Regions from separate parts of the Citrobacter sp. GW821-FHT02E08 genome, predicted to be linked through region 1. Evidence: predicted binding sites of a transcription regulator. Region 1 holds the regulator's gene; each other region holds the start of a gene.

What was found. Region 1 encodes CRP, which controls carbon source genes, mostly activating them, when cyclic AMP is high. Its sites were predicted from a motif close to ATGTGANNNNNNTCACAT; they were not measured.
Region 2: AC07UY_RS09615 (PTS sugar transporter subunit IIC) is a predicted target of CRP. The motif match lies at 5,102-5,119, and genes of this name have one in related genera.
Region 3: cdd (cytidine deaminase) is a predicted target of CRP. The motif match lies at 2,473-2,490, and genes of this name have one in related genera.

The regions. Positions count from the first base shown of each region.
Region 1 covers NZ_JBWKVL010000003.1:388,852-396,730, reverse strand. Annotated here, with positions in the region: partial or broken gene AC07UY_RS06185 (hydrolase) at 1-657, shown strand, start outside; gene AC07UY_RS06180 (YheU family protein) at 660-878, shown strand; gene AC07UY_RS06175 (phosphoribulokinase) at 932-1,801, shown strand; gene AC07UY_RS06170 (OsmC family protein) at 1,848-2,252, opposite strand; gene crp (cAMP-activated global transcriptional regulator CRP) at 2,561-3,193, shown strand; gene AC07UY_RS06160 (YccS/YhfK family putative transporter) at 3,245-5,332, shown strand; gene argD (bifunctional acetylornithine/succinyldiaminopimelate transaminase) at 5,322-6,542, opposite strand; gene pabA (aminodeoxychorismate synthase component 2) at 6,628-7,191, opposite strand; gene AC07UY_RS06145 (putative adenosine monophosphate-protein transferase Fic) at 7,223-7,825, opposite strand; gene ficA (FicA/YhfG family antitoxin) at 7,815-7,879, opposite strand, start outside.
Region 2 covers NZ_JBWKVL010000005.1:250,310-258,188, forward strand. Annotated here, with positions in the region: gene rsmC (16S rRNA (guanine(1207)-N(2))-methyltransferase RsmC) at 1-504, shown strand, start outside; tRNA gene AC07UY_RS09585 (tRNA-Leu) at 678-764, shown strand; tRNA gene AC07UY_RS09590 (tRNA-Leu) at 793-879, shown strand; tRNA gene AC07UY_RS09595 (tRNA-Leu) at 911-997, shown strand; gene AC07UY_RS09600 (DUF1435 domain-containing protein) at 1,037-1,312, opposite strand; gene AC07UY_RS09605 (GGDEF domain-containing protein) at 1,530-2,594, shown strand; gene fhuF (siderophore-iron reductase FhuF) at 2,708-3,496, shown strand; gene AC07UY_RS09615 (PTS sugar transporter subunit IIC) at 3,528-4,871, opposite strand; gene AC07UY_RS09620 (YbaK/EbsC family protein) at 5,241-5,699, shown strand; gene bglJ (DNA-binding transcriptional activator BglJ) at 5,753-6,427, opposite strand; gene AC07UY_RS09630 (helix-turn-helix domain-containing protein) at 6,388-7,110, opposite strand; gene AC07UY_RS09635 (threonine/serine exporter family protein) at 7,725-7,879, shown strand, end outside.
Region 3 covers NZ_JBWKVL010000018.1:55,535-63,413, reverse strand. Annotated here, with positions in the region: gene dusC (tRNA dihydrouridine(16) synthase DusC) at 185-1,138, opposite strand; gene AC07UY_RS19315 (CidA/LrgA family protein) at 1,329-1,727, shown strand; gene AC07UY_RS19310 (CidB/LrgB family autolysis modulator) at 1,724-2,419, shown strand; gene cdd (cytidine deaminase) at 2,549-3,433, shown strand; gene sanA (outer membrane permeability protein SanA) at 3,600-4,319, shown strand; gene AC07UY_RS19295 (DUF2542 family protein) at 4,322-4,561, shown strand; gene mglC (galactose/methyl galactoside ABC transporter permease MglC) at 4,611-5,621, opposite strand; gene mglA (galactose/methyl galactoside ABC transporter ATP-binding protein MglA) at 5,637-7,157, opposite strand; gene mglB (galactose/glucose ABC transporter substrate-binding protein MglB) at 7,237-7,879, opposite strand, start outside.

The DNA of each region.
Region 1 (7,879 bases):
AATCGCATTTATCACTCCGGGGAGACGGAAGACGGCACCTGGTTTTTACAGTGGTTACAACGCGAGTTTGGTCGTGTTCCCACCGCTGCGGTTGGCTATTCACTCGGCGGCAATATGCTGGCCTGCCTGCTGGCGAAAGAAGGCCGGGGTATTCCTGTCGATGCGGCAGTGATTGTCTCCGCGCCTTTCGTGCTTGAAGCCTGCAGTTATCACATGGAAAAAGGGTTTTCGCGCGTTTACCAGCGCTATCTGCTCAATCTGCTCAAAGCCAACGCGTCACGCAAGCTGGCGGCCTATCCCGGCACGCTCCCTGTCAATCTGGCGCAGCTAAAAGCGGTACGGCGTATCCGTGATTTTGATGATCTTATTACTGCCAAAATTCACGGTTTTGCTGATGCGATAGACTATTATCGTCAATGTAGCGCCATGCCGTTGCTCAATCAGATCGCCAAACCCACGCTGATTATTCACGCGAAAGACGATCCGTTTATGGACAGTCATGTGATCCCGAACCCCGAGAATCTGCCGCCGCAGGTAGAGTATCAATTAACCGAGCATGGCGGGCATGTCGGCTTTATCGGTGGGACGCTGCGCCGCCCGGAAATGTGGCTCGAATCGCGCATCCCTGACTGGCTCACCACGTATCTGGAAGCATAATCATGATGATCCCCTGGCAGGAGTTGTCCGCTGAAACGCTGGATAACCTGATTGAAAGCTTTGTATTGCGCGAAGGCACCGATTATGGTGAACATGAACGTTCGCTTGCGCAAAAAGTCGCCGACGTCAAACGTCAGCTACAGTGTGGCGAAGCCGTTCTGGTGTGGTCTGAACTCCACGAAACGGTCAATATCATGCCCAAAAAGCAGTTGCACGAGTAATCCCCCGCTGAGGGCCGACTATACTAAAACGAGTGTTTATTCATGGAGTTGTTATGTCTGCCAAACATCCAGTGATTGCGGTAACAGGGTCCAGCGGCGCGGGGACCACCACCACCAGCCTCGCGTTCCGTAAAATTTTTTCACAGTTAAATCTACGCGCCGCCGAGGTGGAAGGCGACAGTTTTCACCGCTATACCCGCCCGGAAATGGACATGGCGATCCGCAAAGCGCGGGACGCCGGGCGGCATATCAGTTATTTCGGCCCCGAAGCCAATGATTTTGGTCTGCTGGAACAAACGTTCAGCGAGTACGGACAAGTGGGCAAAGGCCAGTCGCGGAAATATCTGCATACCTACGATGAAGCAGTACCGTGGAATCAGGTGCCGGGAACCTTCACGCCGTGGCAACCCTTGCCTGAACCGACCGACGTCCTGTTCTATGAAGGGCTGCACGGCGGCGTAGTGACGCCGCACCATAACGTGGCGCGCCATGTGGATTTACTGGTTGGCGTAGTACCGATCGTGAACCTGGAGTGGATACAAAAACTGATCCGCGACACCAGCGAGCGCGGACACTCCCGCGAGGCGGTGATGGATTCGGTGGTTCGCTCAATGGATGATTACATCAACTACATCACCCCGCAGTTCTCCCGTACGCATATTAACTTCCAGCGTGTACCCACGGTAGACACCTCGAATCCCTTTGCGGCAAAAGGCATCCCGTCATTAGACGAGAGCTTTGTCGTTATTCATTTTCGTAATCTGGAAGGGATCGATTTTCCCTGGTTGCTGGCGATGCTTCAGGGTTCATTTATTTCTCATATCAATACATTAGTCGTGCCGGGCGGCAAAATGGGACTGGCGATGGAGTTGATTATGCTGCCGCTGGTTCAGCGACTGATGGAAGGCAAAAAAATCGAATAATGCGCAGCGTTGCCGGATAAGCGTCACGCCCTCCGGCAACCTGAGATCACGCGGCAATCACTTCGTATGAGTGCGTGATATTCACTGCTTTTTCCAGCATCAACGCAACAGAACAATATTTTTCTGCAGAAAGATCAACAGCGCGCGAAACGGCGGCGTCTTTCAGATCATTGCCAGTCACAATGAAATGCAGATTGATATGGGTGAACAGGCGCGGCGCCTCTTCACGACGCTCGGAAGTGAGCTTCACTTCGCAGTTGGTCACATCCTGGCGTCCCTTTTGCAGAATAGACACCACATCAATCGCACTGCAGCCACCCGCGGCCATTAACACCATTTCCATCGGACTCGGCGCTTTATCACCGGAGTTACCATCCATCAAAATTTGGTGGCCGGAAGCAGACTCTCCCAGGAAGGTTAGCCCTTCGACCCATTTCACACGCGCTTGCATATTTCGTAACTCCAATGTTTCAATTTTCCTGACAGATTACGCGGACATAACAAATCTCGCAATGGAAGGCGACCTGCATCATGCTGAAGCGAGACACCAGGAGACACACGGCGAAAGCTATGCTAAAACAGTCAGGATGCTACAGTAATACATTGACGTACTGCATGTATGCAGAGGACATCACATTACAGGCTGCAGTACATTTTTAGCAGCCCCCTTCCCTGGCAGCGGGAAGCATATTTTGGCAACCCCAGAGACAGCGTCGTTTTCTGGCTCTGGAGACAGCTTATAACAGAGGATAACCGCGCATGGTGCTTGGCAAACCGCAAACAGACCCGACTCTCGAATGGTTCTTGTCTCATTGCCACATTCATAAGTACCCGTCGAAGAGCACGCTGATTCACCAGGGTGAAAAAGCAGAAACGTTGTACTACATCGTTAAAGGCTCAGTGGCAGTGCTGATTAAAGACGAAGAAGGGAAAGAGATGATCCTTTCTTATCTGAATCAGGGCGATTTCATTGGCGAATTGGGCCTGTTTGAAGAAGGCCAGGAACGCAGTGCATGGGTACGTGCAAAAACGGCCTGTGAAGTCGCTGAAATCTCCTACAAAAAATTTCGCCAACTGATCCAGGTGAACCCGGATATTCTGATGCGCCTGTCTTCCCAGATGGCTCGTCGCCTGCAAGTTACGTCCGAAAAAGTCGGCAACCTTGCCTTCCTCGACGTAACTGGTCGTATCGCTCAGACTCTGCTGAACCTGGCGAAACAACCCGATGCGATGACTCACCCGGACGGCATGCAAATCAAAATCACCCGTCAGGAGATCGGTCAGATCGTTGGCTGTTCTCGCGAAACCGTTGGTCGTATTCTGAAAATGCTGGAAGATCAGAACCTGATCTCCGCGCACGGTAAGACCATCGTCGTCTACGGCACTCGTTAACCCCGTCGAAATGGCGTATTACCCTGTAATGCGCCATTTTTGTTGGCACCGATGTGGCGAAGACTGATTTATCACCCTGAAATCAACTACGCACTGCGGCAAACGCTGGTGCTGTGTTTGCCTGTGGCGATCGGCCTTATCATTGGCCAGTTGCATCTGGGATTGCTCTTTTCTCTCGTTCCCGCCTGCTGCAACATTGCCGGGCTTGATACCCCCCACAAACGCTTTTTCAAACGCTTAGTCATTGGCGCATCGCTGTTTGCCGGATGCAGCCTGGCAATGCAACTGCTGCTCGCGCAAGCAATACCGCTGCCGCTGATTCTGACGGGTTTAACGCTGATTCTTGGCGTGACGGCGGAACTCAGCGCCTTGCATGCCCGACTCCTGCCTGCCTCGCTTATCGCCGCTATTTTCACGCTAAGCCTGGCTGGTAACATGCCCGTCTGGGAGCCGTTGCTGATCTATGCCCTGGGCACCCTGTGGTACGGGCTTTTTAACTGGTTTTGGTTCTGGCTCTGGCGTGAACAACCGCTACGCGAGTCACTCAGTTTGTTGTACCGCGAGCTGGCCGACTACTGCGAAGCCAAATACAGTCTGCTCACCCAGCACGCGGATCCTGAAAAAGCGCTGCCACCCTTGTTGGTGCGCCAACAGAAAGCGGTAGATCTCATCACCCAGTGTTACCAGCAAATGCACATGCTGTCGGCGCATCACAACAATGAATATAAACGCCTGCTGCGGGCATTCCAGGAAGCGCTGGACTTACAGGAACACATCTCCGTCAGTCTGCATCAGCCAGAAGAGGTGCAAAAGCTGGTCGAACGCAGCCATGCGGAGCAGGTGATTCGCTGGAACGCGCAAACGGTCGCCACACGCTTACGCATCCTGGCCGATGATATTCTGTATCACCGCCTGCCGACCCGCTTTAGCATGGAAAAGCAGATTGGCGCGCTGGAGAAAATCGCCAACCAGCATCCCGATAACCCGGTGGGCCAGTTCTGTTACTGGCACTTTAGCCGCATTGCCCGTGTATTGCGGACCCAGCGCCCACTCTATGCCCGCGACCTGATGGCGGATAAACAACGCCGACTCCCGCTGATCCCGGCCCTAAAAAACTATCTGTCCTTCAAATCGCCCGCTTTGCGAAATGCCGGGCGCATCAGCGTCATGCTGAGTATCGCCAGCCTGATGGGCAGCGCATTACATCTGCCGAAACCGTACTGGATCCTGATGACGGTGCTGTTTGTGACGCAAAACGGCTACGGCGCGACGCGGGTTCGCATATTGCACCGTTCGGTGGGTACGCTGGTTGGACTGGTGATTGCGGGTGTGACGCTACACTTCCACATCCCTGAAGGCTTCACGCTGGCGGGCATGCTGGTCATTACGCTGGTGAGCTATCTGATCATTCGCAAAAACTACGGCTGGGCAACGGTCGGGTTTACGGTCACTGCGGTGTATACCCTGCAATTGCTGACGTTAAATGGCGAGCAGTACATTGTGCCGCGGTTTATTGATACGGTGATTGGCTGCCTGATCGCGTTTGGTGGAACGGTCTGGCTCTGGCCGCAGTGGCAGAGCGGTCTGTTGCGCAAAAACGCCCACGATGCGCTGGAAGCCGACCAGGAAGCCATCCGCCTGATCCTCAGCAGCAATCCACAGGCAACACCGCTCGCGTATCAGCGTATGCGTGTCAATCAGGCGCACAACACGCTGTACAACTCGCTGAATCAGTCCATGCAGGAACCCGGATTTAACGCGCACTATCTGGCAGATATGAAACTGTGGGTAACGCACAGCCAGTTTATTGTCGAGCACATCAATGCGATGACAACGCTGGCGCGGGAACATACGATGCTGTCGCCAGACCTTGCGCAACGCTATCTGGAATCGTGTGAAATTGCGCTCCAGCGCTGCCAGCAGCGTCTGGAGTATGACGGACCGGGCGGCTCTGGCGATGTGAATATTCTGGAAGCGCCAGAGATGCTCTCCCATGGGCCATTAAGTACCCTGGAACAACACCTGCAGCGCATACTGGGCCACCTGAACACCATGCACACCATTTCTTCGGTCGCCTGGCGTCAACGGCCTCACCACGGGATCTGGCTCAGCCGTCGGTTACGGGATATTAAGAGCTAACGACTTTCGCGACGGCCTGCGCGAAACGCTGCATTCCCTCGTCGATATCCGCCTCTTCCACCACCAGCGAAGGGGCGAAGCGCATCACATCCGGACCGGCATTCAGCACCATCACACCTTCATTCGCGCCCGCATAAAGAAACTCACGCGCTCGTCCCTGATATTGCGGCTTCAACTCTGCCCCAATCAGCAATCCCATCCCGCGAATGTCGCTGAAAACGTCGTACTGCTCGTCAATTTTCTGCAAATGCTGAACAAATTTCTGCCGTTTCGTCTGAATGCCGTCCAGCACGTCTGGCGTGTTAATAATATCGAACGCTGCGCCAGCAACCGCGCAGGCCAGCGGGTTACCACCGTAGGTGGAACCATGGGAACCGACGTGAAACGCAGAGGCAATCTCCTGCGTGGTCAGCATGGCGCTCACCGGGAACCCGCCGCCAAGCGCCTTGGCGCTGGTCAGAATATCCGGCGTCACGCCATAGTACATATACGCAAACAGGGAGCCTGTGCGCCCCATACCGCACTGCACCTCATCAAAGACCAGCAATGCCTGATGCTGGTCGCACAATTCGCGCAGACCTTTCAGGAACTCGGGGGTTGCCGCCGTTAATCCCCCTTCCCCCTGGATGGGCTCCACCACCACCGCGCAGGTATGGTCATCCATCACAGCTTTCACCGCATGGAGATCGTTAAAGGGAACATGGACGATGTCGGCCGGTTTCGGTCCAAAACCATCGGAATACTTCGGCTGGCCGCCAACCGTTACGGTGAACAGTGAGCGACCGTGAAACGCGTTATGGAAGGCGATGATTTTGGTTTTGAACGGACTGTGACGCACGCAGGCGTAGTGACGCGCCAGTTTGAAGGCCGTCTCATTCGCTTCTGTACCCGAGTTCATGAACAGCACGCGTTCTGCAAACGTCGCGTCGATAAGCTTACGCCCCAGTCGTAGCGCCGGTTCATTCGTGAAGACGTTACTGGTGTGCCACAACGTATCGCCCTGGGTTTTCAGCGCCTCAACCAGCGCCGGGTGACAATGCCCCAACGCTGTTACTGCAATCCCGCCAGCAAAATCAACGTATTCCTTTCCTTGTTGATCCCAAACGCGGCTGCCTTTGCCTTTTACCGGAATAAACTCCGCCGGTGCATAAATCGGCAGAATAACCTCATCAAAAGTCGCGCGTGTAATTGCAGTTTGTTCAGTTGCCATCTTATGACCACCCAGTTATGCAGAAATTAACGTGAAATTATAATCACAAAATATGCATAAAAAATCATTAGATAGCAACCACAAATCAGCGCTGGAGGAAATTTGCCAGTAGCTGATGCCCCTGCTCGCTGAGAATGCTTTCTGGATGAAACTGGACACCTTCCAGATCCCATTCCCGATGGCGAATGCCCATAATTTCCCGGGTTTCACTCCAGGCGGTGACGTCAAAACAGGCGGGTAGCGTGGCCGGGTCAATCACCAGAGAATGGTAACGCGTCACACACAATGGCGTCGGCAACCCCAGGAAAACCCCCTGACCGGTATGGGTTATCGGCGAGGTTTTACCATGAATGACTTTCGCTGCCCGAACGATGGTCGCGCCAAACGCCTGCGCCATGGCCTGGTGGCCCAGACACACGCCCAGGATGGGCAGCCGTCCGGCATAATGGCGAATCACATCCAGCGAAATTCCGGCCTCGTTGGGCGTACAAGGGCCAGGAGAAATCACGATCTTTTGCGGATTGAGTGCGTCGATTTGTGCCAGCGTCAACTCGTCATTCCGTTTGACCAGCACGTCAGCGCCAAGCTCGCAAAAATACTGGTAGAGGTTCCAGGTGAAAGAATCGTAGTTGTCGATTAGCAGGATCATGGCGGCTCCGGTACGTTAGAACCGCGCTATTCTACTCAGTTTCCTCAGCTTCGCTCACCACTTTACGAAATATTGCCTGCAATGCCGAAAGGTCGCCCATGGCGCCACTCTGGTTGGCCTGATTCCATTCATCCACCTGAATACCGTCCCAGGTCAGCGTGTAACCAGCATGAATCGCCAGTTGTTCAAAGAAGATGCGCTGAGCCAGACCACTGCCAATACGAAACGGATGCAGCATATTGATCTCGCAATAGTAATGCGCGAGCCTGACGACGAATTTCTCTTTTGGCAATCCGGACAGATACCCTTCTTCTTCCAGATCCTGCATCAGGGCATTGCCCTCTTTTTCGATCCAGGCAAAATGGCAAAAAGGCGTGTCCCCCTGATAGATATCCACTTCACGTAACTTTCCCGCCCAGTCGAAAATGTCCTGATAAAGTTGGCGATGAATAGCACACAGGTAGGGTAAACCACGGACCCGCGGCCCCAGTTCGATGGTCGCGGCGCGTAACGCCGTCAGTTCATATGCCGCCTGCTCCAGACGCTGAACCTGGTGGATGCCTAAACGGTTACGCATGACATCGAGACCGTCGTAAAGATAGGGGTCGCGTCCTTCACCGAATTTATCGCTCATAGTGCCTCCTCAACGCCTCAAGACGTACAAGAGCTTCCTCTGCGGTCAGAGTAA
Region 2 (7,879 bases), on a different contig from region 1:
AGCCGTGACGGTCTGGATGTCGGCAGCCAGCTTTTGCTCTCAACGTTGACGCCACACACCAAAGGCAAAGTTCTGGATGTTGGCTGTGGCGCAGGCGTGCTGTCTGTCGCATTAGCAAGCCACTCTCCGAAAGTGCGTCTGACCCTGTGTGATGTTTCCGCGCCTGCGGTTGAAGCCAGCCGTGCAACGCTTGCAGCGAACGGCATTGAAGGTGACGTATTTGCCAGCAATGTGTTCTCGGAAGTGACGGGTCGTTTTGACATGATCATCTCCAACCCGCCTTTCCATGATGGTGTACAGACCAGTCTTGACGCTGCACAAACGTTAATTCGCGGCGCCGTTCGCCATTTGAACAGCGGCGGAGAGTTGCGGATTGTCGCCAATGCCTTCCTGCCGTATCCAAAAGTGCTGGATGAGACGTTTGGCTTCCACGAAGTCATCGCACAAACCGGCCGCTTTAAGGTATACCGCACGGTGATGACCCGTCAGGCGAAGAAGGCCTGATTTACTAAATGTGAAGACCGGACCTGATGCTTGCATCTGTCATCCGGTCGCCACAGGCCAGGCCATTTTTACAGCAATCAATTCGTCCCACGTAATTAACTATTGACGAACAGCTGAAAACCACTAGAATGCGCCTCCGTGGTAGTGATTCTTTTTTTAAGAATCGATGGTATGCGAAGGTGGCGGAATTGGTAGACGCGCTAGCTTCAGGTGTTAGTGTCCTTACGGACGTGGGGGTTCAAGTCCCCCCCCTCGCACCATAATCCACGTTGATATTGCTCGCACTGGGCGAAGGTGGCGGAATTGGTAGACGCGCTAGCTTCAGGTGTTAGTGTTCTTACGGACGTGGGGGTTCAAGTCCCCCCCCTCGCACCAACGAGGCGATATCAAAAAGTAAGATAACTGTGCGAAGGTGGCGGAATTGGTAGACGCGCTAGCTTCAGGTGTTAGTGTCCTTACGGACGTGGGGGTTCAAGTCCCCCCCCTCGCACCAATTATCTTATTTCCCACGCTGTTTTCTTCCTTCTGTGTTTTATCCCTGATTCCCGTTGATCACCACCAGCATAATACCGCTCACCAGCGCAACACATGATGGCAGCAACACAAAGTGTCGTAACTGCTTGTGATATAACATCAATGAAGTCAGTAGTAATCCTGACACAATCATCGCTTTCCATGCTGCGAGAGACAGATCGGTAAACGCCAGCCCGGTAATAATCATTCCCGGCAACAATATCCCCCATCCACTGCCCAGCGCACGTTGCAACATGGTTTTACCTCTGACACCAATAATGATAATCAATATCATATGATATATTTTCTCATCTGTCAGCATGCCGCATTCGTCGCATCCATGAGTTTTACTAAACGATAGATGACATAAATTTGGCAAGGTGATAAATTGCTCGCTGGTTAACTAACGAACACCATAAAACGTATACCTATGTGAGTTTCTTCCTCGCACGTTATTTTTCACTTTAGCAACCCACTCAACGTATCCTGCAGATTAATAACGATATTCAGATATGACAGCACAATCCTGGCGATCACTGCGCACCAAGAAATATCAATTTTCACTCCGCCTGTTTCTGTTTCTTAACGCTGCATCGGCACTGTTTGCATTAGCATTTCCTCTTTTTGAGGTCAGCACACTTCCCGCCCCTGCGATTTTTATCGTTGCCGCAAGCACGCTGTTATTGGTCTGGCATGGAAAATACGCCGATAAAAAAATCAGTCTTCCCGTCGTATCCCTGATATTTGGCATACTGTGGGCGAGTCATATTGCAATGAAATACAGGATGTTAGGTCATAGTGATGACTCTTTTTTAATGATTTCCCTGCTGAGCGTGTTATTTATTGGCTCCATTGCTTTTGCTAACAACATCATCGCGTTTACGCTTCACTCGTTACCTTCGGTGTTTGTCTGCTTATGGCTTAATGGCCATGAGCACGGAATACGGATCCTCTATTTAATGGCCTTGCCGATGGCAGGTATTGCCATTCAGAATGTGATCCAAAAGCGCTATGACCGCTTTGCCCAACAGCTGATGTACAAATTGCTGGAAGAGAGGGAGACACTGAACGGTCTGAGCATGCTGGATCCGTTGACCGGTTTGTACAATCGTCGCGGTCTGCAAAATAAGCTGGATACCCTGCTAGCCCTGGACACCCGCGGGCACTACGTCTTACTTCTCGATATCGACCACTTCAAAGCCTACAACGATCATTACGGGCATATGATGGGCGATCAGGCGCTGATTCGCGTCTCTGCGGCTATTCGTGATGCCGTCCGTTCACGGGATATTGTCACCCGTTTTGGTGGCGAAGAATTCATGGTTCTGCTGACTGCAGCGGATCAACTACAGGCGCGAGTCACCGCCGAACAGATTCGCCAAAAAGTCTACGATCTCGAGATCCCGCATATGTTTAATGAGAGTACCGCGACAAATGTCACCATCAGCATCGGCATTGCGCCATTGGTCGATCAGGACATTGATGGCGCGATCTCCCGAGCCGATAAAGCGCTGTATGAAGCAAAAAACCAGGGGCGAAATAATACGCTGGTTTTCGATGAGCTCCCCCTCCCCTGATGGTTTAATCGTGCTACGCCGCAGAGGATAGCGACAAAGCACTTGCCATCGTTTCGCTCTATCGCTAGGATTCGTAATCATTATCATTTAGATTACTATCCAGATATAGCGCTATGGCCTATCGCTCTGCTCCCATTATTGAAGATGTCATCTGGCAAGCTCATCTCCCGTCGGGGGAGCCAACGCTTGCCGATACTGTGCGTGAAACGATCGCGCAAACCCGCGAGCATCTACTGGAATTTATTCGTCTTGATGAACCCGCCCCGCAAGGCGTCATGACGCTGGCCCAGTGGTCTACTCCCAGCGCGTTAAGCTCTTTGCTGGCGATATATTCCGATCACATCTATCGCAATCAACCCACACAACCGCGCGAAAATAAACCGCTGATTTCACTGTGGGCGCAATGGTATATCGGACTGATGGTTCCCCCGCTGATGCTTGCCCTGCTCACTCAGGAAAAAGCCATTGATGTTTCTCCTGAATATGTCAGCGTTGAGTTTCATGAAACGGGACGGGCAGCCTGTTTCTGGATTGACGTGCACCAGGATCACCAGGCGACGTTGCACTCTCCCCAGCAACGCCTGGAAACGCTGATCCTCCGGGCGTTAATGCCCATCGTTCAGGCGCTGGAAGCTACCGGAGAGATTAATAGCAAACTCATCTGGAGCAACACCGGGTATTTGATCCACTGGTATCTGACAGAAATGAAACCGTTACTGGGAGAAGAGCTGTTGGCGACACTGCGCCAGACCTGCTTTTTCGAGAAAAAGCTATCTGGCGGTGAAGATAACCCCCTGTGGCGAACTGTCGTTCCACGCGAAGGGCTTTTGGTGCGCAGAACCTGCTGCCAGCGCTATCGCCTTCCTGATGTTCAGCAGTGTGGTGACTGTACGTTAAAATAAGCAAGGAGCCATCGCCCCTTGCTTTTTCGCCTTATGCAACCTGCTGACTTTCCTCTTCCGTACGCTGAGCTTCTTCAGCTTCCTGCGCCAGCAACTGTTTCTCGTATACTTTGAAGAACGGGAAATAAATAATAGCGGACACTAACGCCAACACCACCACCAGCACTGCCGCACGATAATCCCAGCCTAATGCCCAGGCAGCCCCTACCGGCGCTGGTGCGGTCCACGGAACAACGGAAATCACGCGTCCAATCAAGTCGAGTTTCATTGCCGCCCAGGCCAGTATCGCGTTAACCATCGGCGCGAGCAGGAACGGAATAAAAAAGACCGGGTTCATCACAATCGGCGTACCGAAAATGACAGGCTCGTTAATGTTGAAAATGCTGGGAACCACACTCAAACGACCAATGGATCGCAGGTGCACAGAACGGCTACGCAGATAGCAAATCACCAGCCCCATTGTCGCACCGGACCCGCCCACAACAATAAAGAACGTCCAGAACGCTTCCATGAAGATGTGCGGCAGCGGTGCGCCCTGCGCCAACGCGGTCTGGTTCATCCCAAGATTGGTCAGCCAGAACATTTGCAGCATTCCGGAGACAATCGCGGCGCCATGTATCCCCGCAAACCACAACAGATGGCCAATCAATACCGCGAGCAAAATTGCAGGCAGGGAGTCAGCCGCTGAGACCAGTGGCTTAAAGATCGCCATGATGGCCTGTGGGATCAGCATATCGAACTGCGCCTGGATCAACAGGCTCAGAGGGTACAGCGTGAGGACAACCACTAACACCGGAATCAGCAGATCAAAAGAGTTTTTGATCATCGGGGGAACCTGATCCGGCAAGCGAATACCGATATTGTGCGCTTTCAGAAAACGCATCATTTCGACGCAGTAAATCGCCACCAGGATCGCGGTAAAAATACCGGTGCCTCCGAGGCTGTCAACCGGCAGGGAGCCTTTCGTTTTTGGAGCAGCAATCAGTAAAAACGCCATGATCGAGAGCATCGCGCACATAAAAGGATCTAACTGATGCGACTTAACGTAGTGTTTCCCCAGGTTGTATGCGATGGCCGCGCAAATGTAGATGGACATGATCCCCATCGTCATATCAAACGGCGTGAGTATCTGACCTTCAAATTGCTTTGCCATATCCAGCCACGCACGGGCAAACCCCCAGGAGGTATCCGGAGAAAAAGGAGGATAGGCAAATACCAGCAGGAACGATCCGACAATCATAAACGGCATTGCCGAGATAAACCCATCGCGGATCGCCATCACGTGGCGCTGTGAGGATATACGCCCGGCAACGGGGCTAACATAGTTTTCAACAAACCGAAAAATCACATTAAACACAGCATGGTTGGTAGACATATCCGCTCTCCAGTCCGTCAAAACAACGTAGATATGCAGGCAGCAGCAACACCGCCACGTAAGAATCCATTACCACTTTTCGCAACCGTGCCGGAATAAAGACCCGTGATACAGCGTAGAGAATTAAGTTTCATAGGTGGCTCTTATTATGTGATACAGAGGAAGTGACAATTTTAGTATTAATCTCTCCCACCCGTACCGCAACCGGTTACTGTAACCGGTTTCTGCGATTGTGAAGAGGATCTAATATTTGTGCATGTTACTGGATTGTTACTTTAAAATATTTACAGCGGTACTTTCCTTATGACAAATTACGCCACGCAGTTTTCCAAAGAACAGGGGCTGCTTACACCGCGTCAGGAGGAATGAATGAGTCTGCAATCTGTACGGCAATTTCTGGCCGAATATGCCCCCGATATTGAAATTATCGAATTAGATCAGAGCACAGCAACGGTTGAACTGGCTGCAAGAGCCCATAATGTGGAGCCGGGACAAATTGCAAAAACGCTTTCCCTAAAGGTGAAAGACAACATTATTTTGGTTGTCGCCAAAGGTGATGTCCGCCTGGACAACAAGAAGCTCAAAGAAACATTTGGGGCGAAAGCGCGTATGCTCAGTTTTGATGAGGTGGTGAGTGCAACAGGTCATCCGCCTGGCGGCGTCTGTCCTTTTGGTCTGGAAACGCCTCTGCCAGTCTATTGCGATGTCTCCCTCAGGCATTACACAGAGGTATTGCCTGCTGCTGGCGCAACGAATAGTGCAATAAGAATCGCACCTGAAAGGATGGCCGAGTTGACTTCAGCGACCTGGATTGATGTCTGCCAGTGATCCGCCGTCAAGTCTGAAGGATGCGCCTCGTTCGCCATTTCAGGTACACAGCGCTATGCCGTGTGCAGCGCAGAACGGGGGTCAAGGGCGCGCAGAGACAGCAAGATATCCGCCGCATCCAGCAACCCGGCATCAGAACTCACGCCCAGCTTGGACATCACATTAAATTTATGTGCCCGGATCGTTTTGATATTACGTTCAAGCTGCACGGCTATTTGAACCATCGAATAGCCGTGCGACATAAACCGTAAAATTTCACGCTCAGTAGGACTAATCATACGGCTCTGACTGGTAAACCAAAGATTGCTGCTGCTTTCCGTCACCCGACGTGCGCCATTCAGCGCTAAAGATAACTGTTCTTGTAAACTACTCAGCGGCGATGACTTACTTAATACGCCATCCAGTTGCGAGGGTGACAGAGAGCCAATAAGACGGGCTTCATCATCGTCGTCGGCAATGACCAGTCTGCGCATACGCGGGAAATCGATCGCCAGTTCCGTCAGGCACGCCAACCCAACCCGACGATCTTCTCGTATTGCCGAAAGTGAGAAGATAACCGCAGAAAAAGGTGTATTAACCATCGCCGCTTTAAATTCAGACTGATTAGAAAAGAGATGAAGCTGATAGAGACATTCAGGATCTGAATTAAATAAACTCTTAATACCAATACTGCTCATTGCGCACTTTTCTACCAGTGCGACATTTCTCTTGATGATTCTTTTTTCCATTCCGTGGTATCTCCATATACTGAAGGTAAGTTCAGTTCTCTTGCTCCTTGAGAACTGTTAATCCATGCATACATTTCAGCATTACTGTGTATGGACAAACGACGCATGGCACTGTTTTTCTGAGCACTGATAGTTTTATTACTCTTCTTCAACAACGTCGCTATTTGATTAATTCCCCAGCCTTTTCCGAGAAGCCGTAATACTTTACGCTCCGATAGCGTAAGAACCATCGACTGCCCACCATATTCCGTCATCTCTTGCAGTGTCGGAAACATCAGCGCTTTACTGATTCGCTCAGCGCTATAATTGCCTGAACGAATGGCATTAATCACGCTTTCGACCGGATCCTCATCAGAGAGCAACGTCGTTGCAGGTCCCATCAATAGCTCAACGGCCGAAGGATAGTAAGTGCGGGAAACGAGAAAAATCCAATGAATATCACGATATTGCGTTAATAGCGTATAAAACTGTTCACAAACAACACGAGGTTGATTGCACTCCCCCGTTAAATCAACCAACACCAGTTCAGAGCGGCGCAGTTGCATCAACGTGAGCTCTTCTACTGAACGGCAGAATGTTAACTCATGATCGGGAAAGTGACCCAGAAAGACGCCTCTTAGTCCGGCCTGGATAACGGGTATTTTACTGATAACAATTCCATTTTTGTAGCGTCCTGGCAACATATTCCCTCCATATTCACATCCTTTCTTATTTTCACCCCTATTAATAAACCAAACATATAAATAGCGAGATGAAATTAAAATTAATTAACAATGTGAATTATTCCGTTATTTTATTTTTATACATTGTGACTGCGACCATACCAGAACCCACATAGTATAAGATCCTCTGAACATTATCACATAGTGTTTTATAAAAACAATTCCCGGACAATTAAATTAACCAAATTTAATTGTCGAATATTTTAAGGTGAATTAATTTCGTTTAATAAATTAACAATATGTATTTGGCAACATCTACTTATCTTCCCTTATGAATAAAGAGGAAATCTGCCACATCAGTAATCCCCATATAATCATAATGCTAGCAACAGGCGGGTGCGGAATATCGTCGGTGTACTTCACGTTACCCCTCCTCATTGACACAACCTGATCAATGCACTGCAATGATGAGTCTAATCGCAAAACGGAGGGCGACACGGTTCAAATGTTCAAACCCATCGCCCTGACGTTTTTTTCAACACAAAGATTGATCCGGGCCAGAGCCAACGGACTCATACTTCGTGTTACAAAGAAGACTTTGTCATTTTTACCCGTCTTTTCAATCAGGGCGAGTCATGCAAACAGAGCAGTTGTTACAACGAACGGTTACACGGTTATGTATTCAATGCGGGCTTTTTTTATTGCAGCACGGGGCAGAAAGCGCACTGGTTGATGAACTCTCCACGCGTCTGGGTCTGGCGCTAGGGATGGACAGCGTAGAAAGCGCCAT
Region 3 (7,879 bases), on a different contig from region 1:
ACGTGGTGTCGCATCTTTTTTTTTAGTTACGCGTGGCAATACATCTTTGGAAAATAAAAGAAATAATCAGAAAAATATATTCAGCTTAAATGAATATTTAAAAATTATTTAAATGATAAATAAATATAGACCCCATTTTGTTCCCCTTATTTGCCCAATCCGCCGATGCGCCATCGGCCATGTCTCATGGCCGCAACGACGCAATATCAATGGACTGGATCGCACGGGCAATATCCGGTGAATTATTGAGAGAACGAATCTCCTGAAAAAGTGCTGTCGCTTCTGAGTACTCTTTACGTAAATACCCCAGCCACTGTTTGATGCGCGCCACGTGATACAGCCCGGTATCGCCTTGCTTTTCCAGTCGGCTATATTTCTGCAGCAGAACAACCACGTCAGGCCACGGCATACGCGGTTCGTTATATTTCACGACACGACTCAGGTTGGGAATATTTAATGCCCCTCGCCCCATCATCACCGCGTCGCAACCGCTGACTGCCATACAGTCCTGCGCACTTTGCCAGTCCCAGATCTCACCGTTGGCGATAACCGGAATCGTTAACCGCTGTCGGATTTCGCCAATCGCCTGCCAGTCAATGTGCTCCGCTTTATACCCTTGTTCTTTCGTGCGACCGTGTACCGCCAGTTCGCTCGCACCCGCCTGCTGTACCGCATCGGCAATTTCGAATTTTCTGTCGCCGCTGTCCCAGCCAAGACGTATTTTAACCGTCACGGGCAGATGTGCCGGTACTGCCTCACGCATCGCCTTTGCCCCCTGATAGATAAGTTCAGGATCTTTGAGCAAGGTTGCACCGCCACCGCTGCCATTAACCAGCTTTGACGGACAGCCGCAGTTAAGATCAACGCCATACGATCCTAACTCCACCGCGCGCGCGGCATTTTCCGCCAGCCATTGCGGATATTGCCCCAGAAGCTGTATGCGCACCAATGTGCCCGAGGGTGTCCGGCTGGCATTGAGCAGTTCCGGGCAAATACGGTGGAATACTTTCTCAGGCAAGAGTTGATCCACCACGCGCAAAAATTCCGTGATGCACAGATCGTAGTCGTTCACGTCGGTCAGGAGCTCGCGCACCAAAGAATCAAGCACGCCTTCCATCGGCGCCAGCAAAACACGCATATCGTTACCCGCAAAAAAAGAGGCGCTATGGTAGCGTCTCTCCAGGGCGGTTTAAAGTCTCTCCGCTATGATCTTTATGACGCAACGTTCCCGTTGTCTATATTCACCATGCTCAGAATTCATGATGTGATCGGTAGCACATTTTAAAGTTTAATTGTATGATGAATACCTCTCATCAAGGACGTTTACTATGAGTAAATCACTGAATATTGTCTGGCAATATTTACGCGCATTTGTGCTGATCTATGCCTGCTTATATGCCGGTATTTTTATTGCGTCGCTGCTTCCCATTACGATTCCCGGCAGCATCATCGGCATGCTGATCCTCTTCGTTTTACTGGCACTGCAAATTCTGCCGGCTAAATGGGTCAACCCGGGCTGCTACGTGCTGATTCGCTATATGGCATTACTTTTCGTTCCCATTGGCGTTGGCGTAATGCAGTACTTTGACCTGCTACGCGCGCAGTTTGGGCCTGTCATTGTCTCTTGCGCGATAAGTACGCTGGTCGTCTTTCTGGTGGTTAGCTGGAGCTCGCATATTGTGCATGGCGAACGAAAAGTGATTGGGCATAAAGGATCAAAACAATGATGTCGTACATCTGGTGGTCATTACCTCTGACACTGGCGGTGTTTTTTGCAGCACGCAAACTGGCGGTACGTTTTAAGATGCCATTGCTGAACCCGCTGCTGGTCGCCATGGTGGTCATCATTCCGTTGCTTATCCTCACCGGGACGCCTTACGAACACTATTTTCAGGGCAGCAAAGTGCTGAACGACCTGCTGCAACCTGCTGTGGTCGCGCTGGCCTATCCGCTTTATGAGCAACTGCACCAGATCCGCGCCCGCTGGAAATCCATCATCACTATCTGTTTCTTTGGCAGCGTGGTCGCCATGGTGACGGGCACGTCGGTGGCCTTGTTAATGGGCGCCACGCCTGAAATCGCCGCATCGGTATTGCCTAAATCTGTCACCACGCCTATCGCGATGGCGGTTGGGGGGAGTCTTGGCGGCATTCCGGCGATCAGCGCCGTATGCGTGATATTTGTCGGGATCCTCGGAGCCGTCTTTGGTCATACGCTGTTAAACGCCATGCGGATCCGTACTAAAGCCGCGCGCGGGCTGGCAATGGGAACCGCATCACATGCCCTCGGCACTTCACGTTGTGCTGAGCTGGATTACCAGGAAGGCGCCTTTAGTTCGCTGGCGCTGGTGATTTGCGGGATCATCACATCGCTTTTGGCTCCCTTTTTGTTTCCTGTCATTCTGGCCGTGGTGGGTTAAAATTTGCGATGCGTCGCGCATTTTTAGTTTAAGTTTCATAAGTTGCACAAGTAATGAGATATGAATCACATATAAAGCGGTAACAGGCCCGTACACTACCATTCCATTACATTGTTATGAGGCAACGCTATGCATCCACGTTTTCAAACTGCTTTTGCCCAACTAGCGGATAATTTGCAATCAGCGCTGGCACCACTTCTGGCGGATAAGCATTTCCCCGCCATGCTGAGTGCGGAGCAGGTCTCGACGCTTAAAAGTGAATCGGGGCTGGACGAAGACGCGCTGGCTTTCGCGCTCCTGCCGCTGGCTGCCGCCTGCGCGCGTACCGACCTTTCCCATTTTAACGTTGGCGCCGTGGCGCGCGGCGTCAGTGGGAGATGGTATTTCGGTGGGAACATGGAGTTCCTGGGGGCCACCATGCAGCAAACCGTCCATGCCGAACAAAGCGCCATCAGCCACGCCTGGTTACGCGGCGAAAAAGCCCTTGCCGCCATTACCGTCAACTACACCCCGTGTGGTCACTGCCGTCAGTTTATGAACGAACTGAACAGCGGACTGGATCTGCGCATTCACCTGCCAGGCCGCGAGCCGCACACGCTGCGTCACTATTTGCCAGACGCTTTCGGCCCGAAAGATCTGGAGATCAAAACGCTGCTGATGGACGAACAAGATCATGGTTTCGCGCTGCAAGGCGACGCGCTGACTCAGGAAGCGATTCGCGCAGCCAACCGATGCCATATGCCCTACAGCAACTCCCCGAGCGGTGTGGCGCTGGAGTGCAAAGACGGGCGTATTTTCACCGGTAGCTATGCTGAAAACGCCGCCTTTAACCCAACGCTGCCGCCTCTGCAAGGCGCATTAAACCTGCTGAATCTGAACGGTTACGACTACTCGGATATCCAGCGTGCAATTCTGGCAGAGAAAGCGGATGCGCCGTTGATTCAATGGGATGCCACCGCCGCGACGCTGAAAGCGTTGGGCTGCGACAACATCGAGCGCGTACTGCTGGCGTAAATCGTTGTGCCCGGTGGCGCAAGCTTACCGGGCCTGAAACGGCAAGCACCTTCCGGCAAGGTTGGAGTCTGTCGAAAATCCCCGCAATCAGACTACCGTTTCTTGCGCAACGCCGCTGGGTAAAGTAGCCTGATTGAAAATTCTTCCTTTTATCGAGTTCTTCGCAATGTTAAAGCGTCTGTTTTACAGCCTGTTAGTCCTGGTCGGCTTGCTGCTGTTAACTGCGCTTGGCCTCGACAGATGGATGAGCTGGAAAACGGCCCCGTACATCTATGACGAATTGCAGGACCTGCCCTATCGCCAGGTTGGCGTGGTCTTAGGCACCGCCAAATACTATCGCACCGGCGTGATTAATCAGTATTACCGCTACCGTATTCAGGGCGCGCTTAACGCCTACAACAGCGGTAAGGTTAACTACCTTCTGCTTAGCGGCGACAATGCACTGCAAAGCTATAACGAGCCGATGACGATGCGTAAAGATCTCATCGCAGCAGGCGTTGATCCTGCCGATATCGTGCTCGATTACGCGGGCTTTCGCACGCTGGACTCGATTGTGCGCACCCGCAAGGTCTTTGATACCAACGATTTCATCATCATCACTCAGCGCTTCCACTGTGAACGCGCCTTATTCATTGCGCTGCATATGGGAATACAGGCGCAGTGTTACGCGGTGCCTTCGCCAAAAGATATGCTCACCGTCCGGGTGCGCGAATTCGGCGCGCGTTTTGGCGCGCTGGCCGACCTCTATCTCTTCAAGCGTGAACCGCGCTTTTTAGGCCCGCTGGTGCCCATTCCCGCTATGCATCAGGTCCCTGACGATGCACAGGGTTATCCGGCGGTAACGCCTGAGCAACTGCTGGAATTACAAAAGAAACAAGGAAAATAAGCGTGGAAGATAAAACCCTTTTTATCGTAATTGGCGTACTGATGGTCGTCGTCTGGACCTTCCGGCAAGGGCTAAAGGGGATACGCACTGGCGTCATCGAGAAAACGGTCAAAGGCTCGCAAGAGCCACTCTTAATTCAACGTTCCGCAGAACCCACGACGTACTGGATCTATATCGGTGTCTATTTTGGGCTTTCGCTGGGCGCACTGCTGGTGGGAATTTGGTTAGTCTTTCTCAAATAAAAAAACCGGTGCAGAACGTCTCTGCACCGGTTTGTTTTCCGTTGATGAATTACTTCTTACGGGCGTATTTCAGAGAATCCAGCGCGACCGCGAAGATAATGATGCCGCCCTTAATGATGTACTGCCAGTAAGGGTTCACGCCGATATAGGTCAAACCGTAGTTGATGACGGTGAAGATAATCACACCGGTCACGACCCCGAAGACGGTCCCTACCCCACCGCTGAACGACACGCCGCCAACCACGCACGCCGCAATCGCATCCAGTTCGTACATGAAGCCAAGGTTGTTGGTAGCAGAACCGATACGACCGGCTTCCAGTAAACCACCAAAAGCGTAGAACACACCTGACAATGCGTAGATCATCAGCAGGTTCAGCGCGACGTTAACACCAGAGACTTTTGCCGCTTCCGGGTTACCGCCGATAGCAAAAATGTTTTTGCCAAAGCGGGTTTTGTTCCACAGCACCCATACGAAAGCTACAGCAATCAGCGCATAGAAGGTGATGTAAGAGAGTCGGAAACTGCCCAGCGCAATAAAGCCCTGCGCGAAGGTCGAGAAGCCGCTATCAAAGCCAGAGATTGGCGATGCCCCCACGAAGTCGTAGTAGAGGGAGTTGATACCGTAAACGATGATCATCGTGCCAAGGGTTGTGATAAACGGCGTCACATTGAGGTAGGCAATAATAATGCCGTTCACCAGACCGATAATGGCCCCCACCGCACAGACGATCAGGATCACCAGCGCAATAGGCATGGTCGCCATTTCTGGGAAGACTTTATTGACGTTTTCCATCGATTGCAGCAGCGTCGCCGCAACCACCGCCGCCAGCCCGACCTGACGCCCCGCTGACAGGTCAGTTCCCTGGGTAACAATCAGTCCGGCAACACCCAATGCGATGATGATACGTACGGAAGACTGCGTCAGGATGTTACTCAAGTTCAGCAGACTTAAGAATGTGGGGTCCTGGAAAATAATAATGGCCAGTAAGACTAAAAGAACGACGTAAATGCCGCCTTCTTTTAGATAAGTAAGAAAACTTTTCTTATTTAACGCACTCATGAGGAGCCCCTGATCTTAAAGGTGCAAAGACGCAAGACGCAGAATTTCGTTTTGCGTAGTCGTTTTGGTGTCAACAATTCCAGCAACGAGACCGTTACTCATTACCAGAATACGATCTGTGATCCCTAACAATTCCGGCATCTCCGAGGAGATGATAATGATTCCCTTCTCTTTCTTCGCCAGCTCCGCGATTAACTGATAAATTTCAAATTTCGCGCCCACATCAATCCCACGCGTAGGTTCGTCCAGCATTAATATTTCTGGCTGAGTTAACAACCAACGGCCAATAATGACCTTTTGCTGGTTTCCGCCCGAAAGAGAACCAATTTGCGTACGGTGGCCCGGCGTTTTTACCCGCATAGAGTCAATGACCCATTGGGTATCACTCTTCATCCGGGAGTTGTCCAACAGACCGACTTTATTTTTGTAATTATGAATATTGGAAATCAAGGAGTTGAAGCCAATATCCAGATAGGCGTAAATACCGGTCGAACGACGCTCTTCCGTCACCAGCGCAAAACCATGGTTAATGGCTTCATTAGCACTGTGGTTGTTAATCTTTTTGCCGTGCAACGTAATGGTGCCAGACGATTTTTCACGGATACCAAACAGCGTTTCAACGATGTCCGTACGTTTTGCCCCGACCAGACCGGCAATCCCCAGGATCTCGCCTTTATGCAGATCAAACGAGATGTCACGGATTGAAGGCTGACGTAACGAGGTCAGATTACGCACTTCCAGAATCACTTCGCCAGGCGTGTTTTCTTTGTCCGGGAAGCGCTGGTTCAGCGAGCGCCCGACCATCATGGCGATAATTTTGTCCATATTCAGCCCTTCCAGCGGTTGTGTCGCAATCCACTGGCCGTCGCGCAAGACAGTGACCTCATCGCATAACTGGAAAATTTCTTCCATTTTATGAGAGATATAGACAATACCGCAGCCGCGATCTTTCAGCTTACGAATAATGGTAAACAGATGATTAACCTCTTTCTCTGTTAATGAAGAGGTCGGTTCATCCATAATCACGATTTTAGCGTTATACGAGAACGCTTTCGCAATTTCGATCATCTGCATTTGTGAAACGGATAACGTCCCCACTCGCGCCCGCGGGTCGATATCAATATCCAGCTCATCAAATATCGCTTTGGTATCGCGATACATTTTGTCCTGATCAACAAACATGCCTTTCGTGGGATAACGCCCCAGCCACATGTTGTCCATCACGGAACGCTGCAACACCAGGTTTAATTCCTGGTGAACCATCGAAATGCCATTCTCCAGCGCTTCTTTGGCAGAATGAAAATCGATTTCTTTGCCCTGAAATAAAATGCTGCCAGAATCTTTTTGATAGATTCCAAAAAGACATTTTAATAATGTTGATTTCCCTGCACCGTTTTCTCCCATTAATGCATGAATGGAATGGGGGCGGACTTTTAAATTGACATTATCAAGTGCCTTAACGCCGGGAAAAGACTTGTTGATGCCGCTCATTTCTAACAAGAATTCGCCTGACGACTGAGTAGTAGTGCTGACCATAATTATACCTTGTTGGCCTCGCAGAGTGCGTTATTAAAGGGCGCAAGAGATTTGCGCCCGAGAAAACGGATAACAACGATTATTTTTTGGTGAACTCAGTCAGATTATCTTTATCAACACCTACGTAAGGAACGCGAACAATTTTGTTCTCAATTTTCCAGTTGGTGCCTTCAGCAGCGGCTTTGCCATCCGCCAGGTTTTTCGCCAGATCGAACGTCGCTTTCGCCTGGTTGTTGGCATCGTTCAGCACGGTACCCGCCAGCGTGCCGGATTTCACCAGAGCCAGCGCTTCAGGCAATGCATCCACACCAAATACCGGTACGCTGGTTTTGTTGTGCGCTTTCAGGGCTTCTACAGCACCCATTGCCATTGCATCGTTGTTGGCGATAACCACTTCAATTTTGTTGGCGTTCGGACCGGACAACCAGGCATCCATTTTATCTTTCGCCTGTGCGGTATCCCACATTGCGGTATCTAACTGCAGCTGCTCGGTTTTGATGCCTTTATCGTTCAGCTCTTTGATAACGTAGGTGGTACGGGCTTCAGCATCCGGGTGGCCCGGCTCGCCTTTCAGCAGAACAAACTGAATTTGGCCATCTTTGTTCAGATCCCAACCCTGATTCGCCTGCCAGTGTTTCGCAATCAGGTCGCCCTGAATAATTCCGGATTCTTTAGAGTCAGTGCCGACGTAATAGGCTTTGTCATAGCTGTCCAGCGCCTTA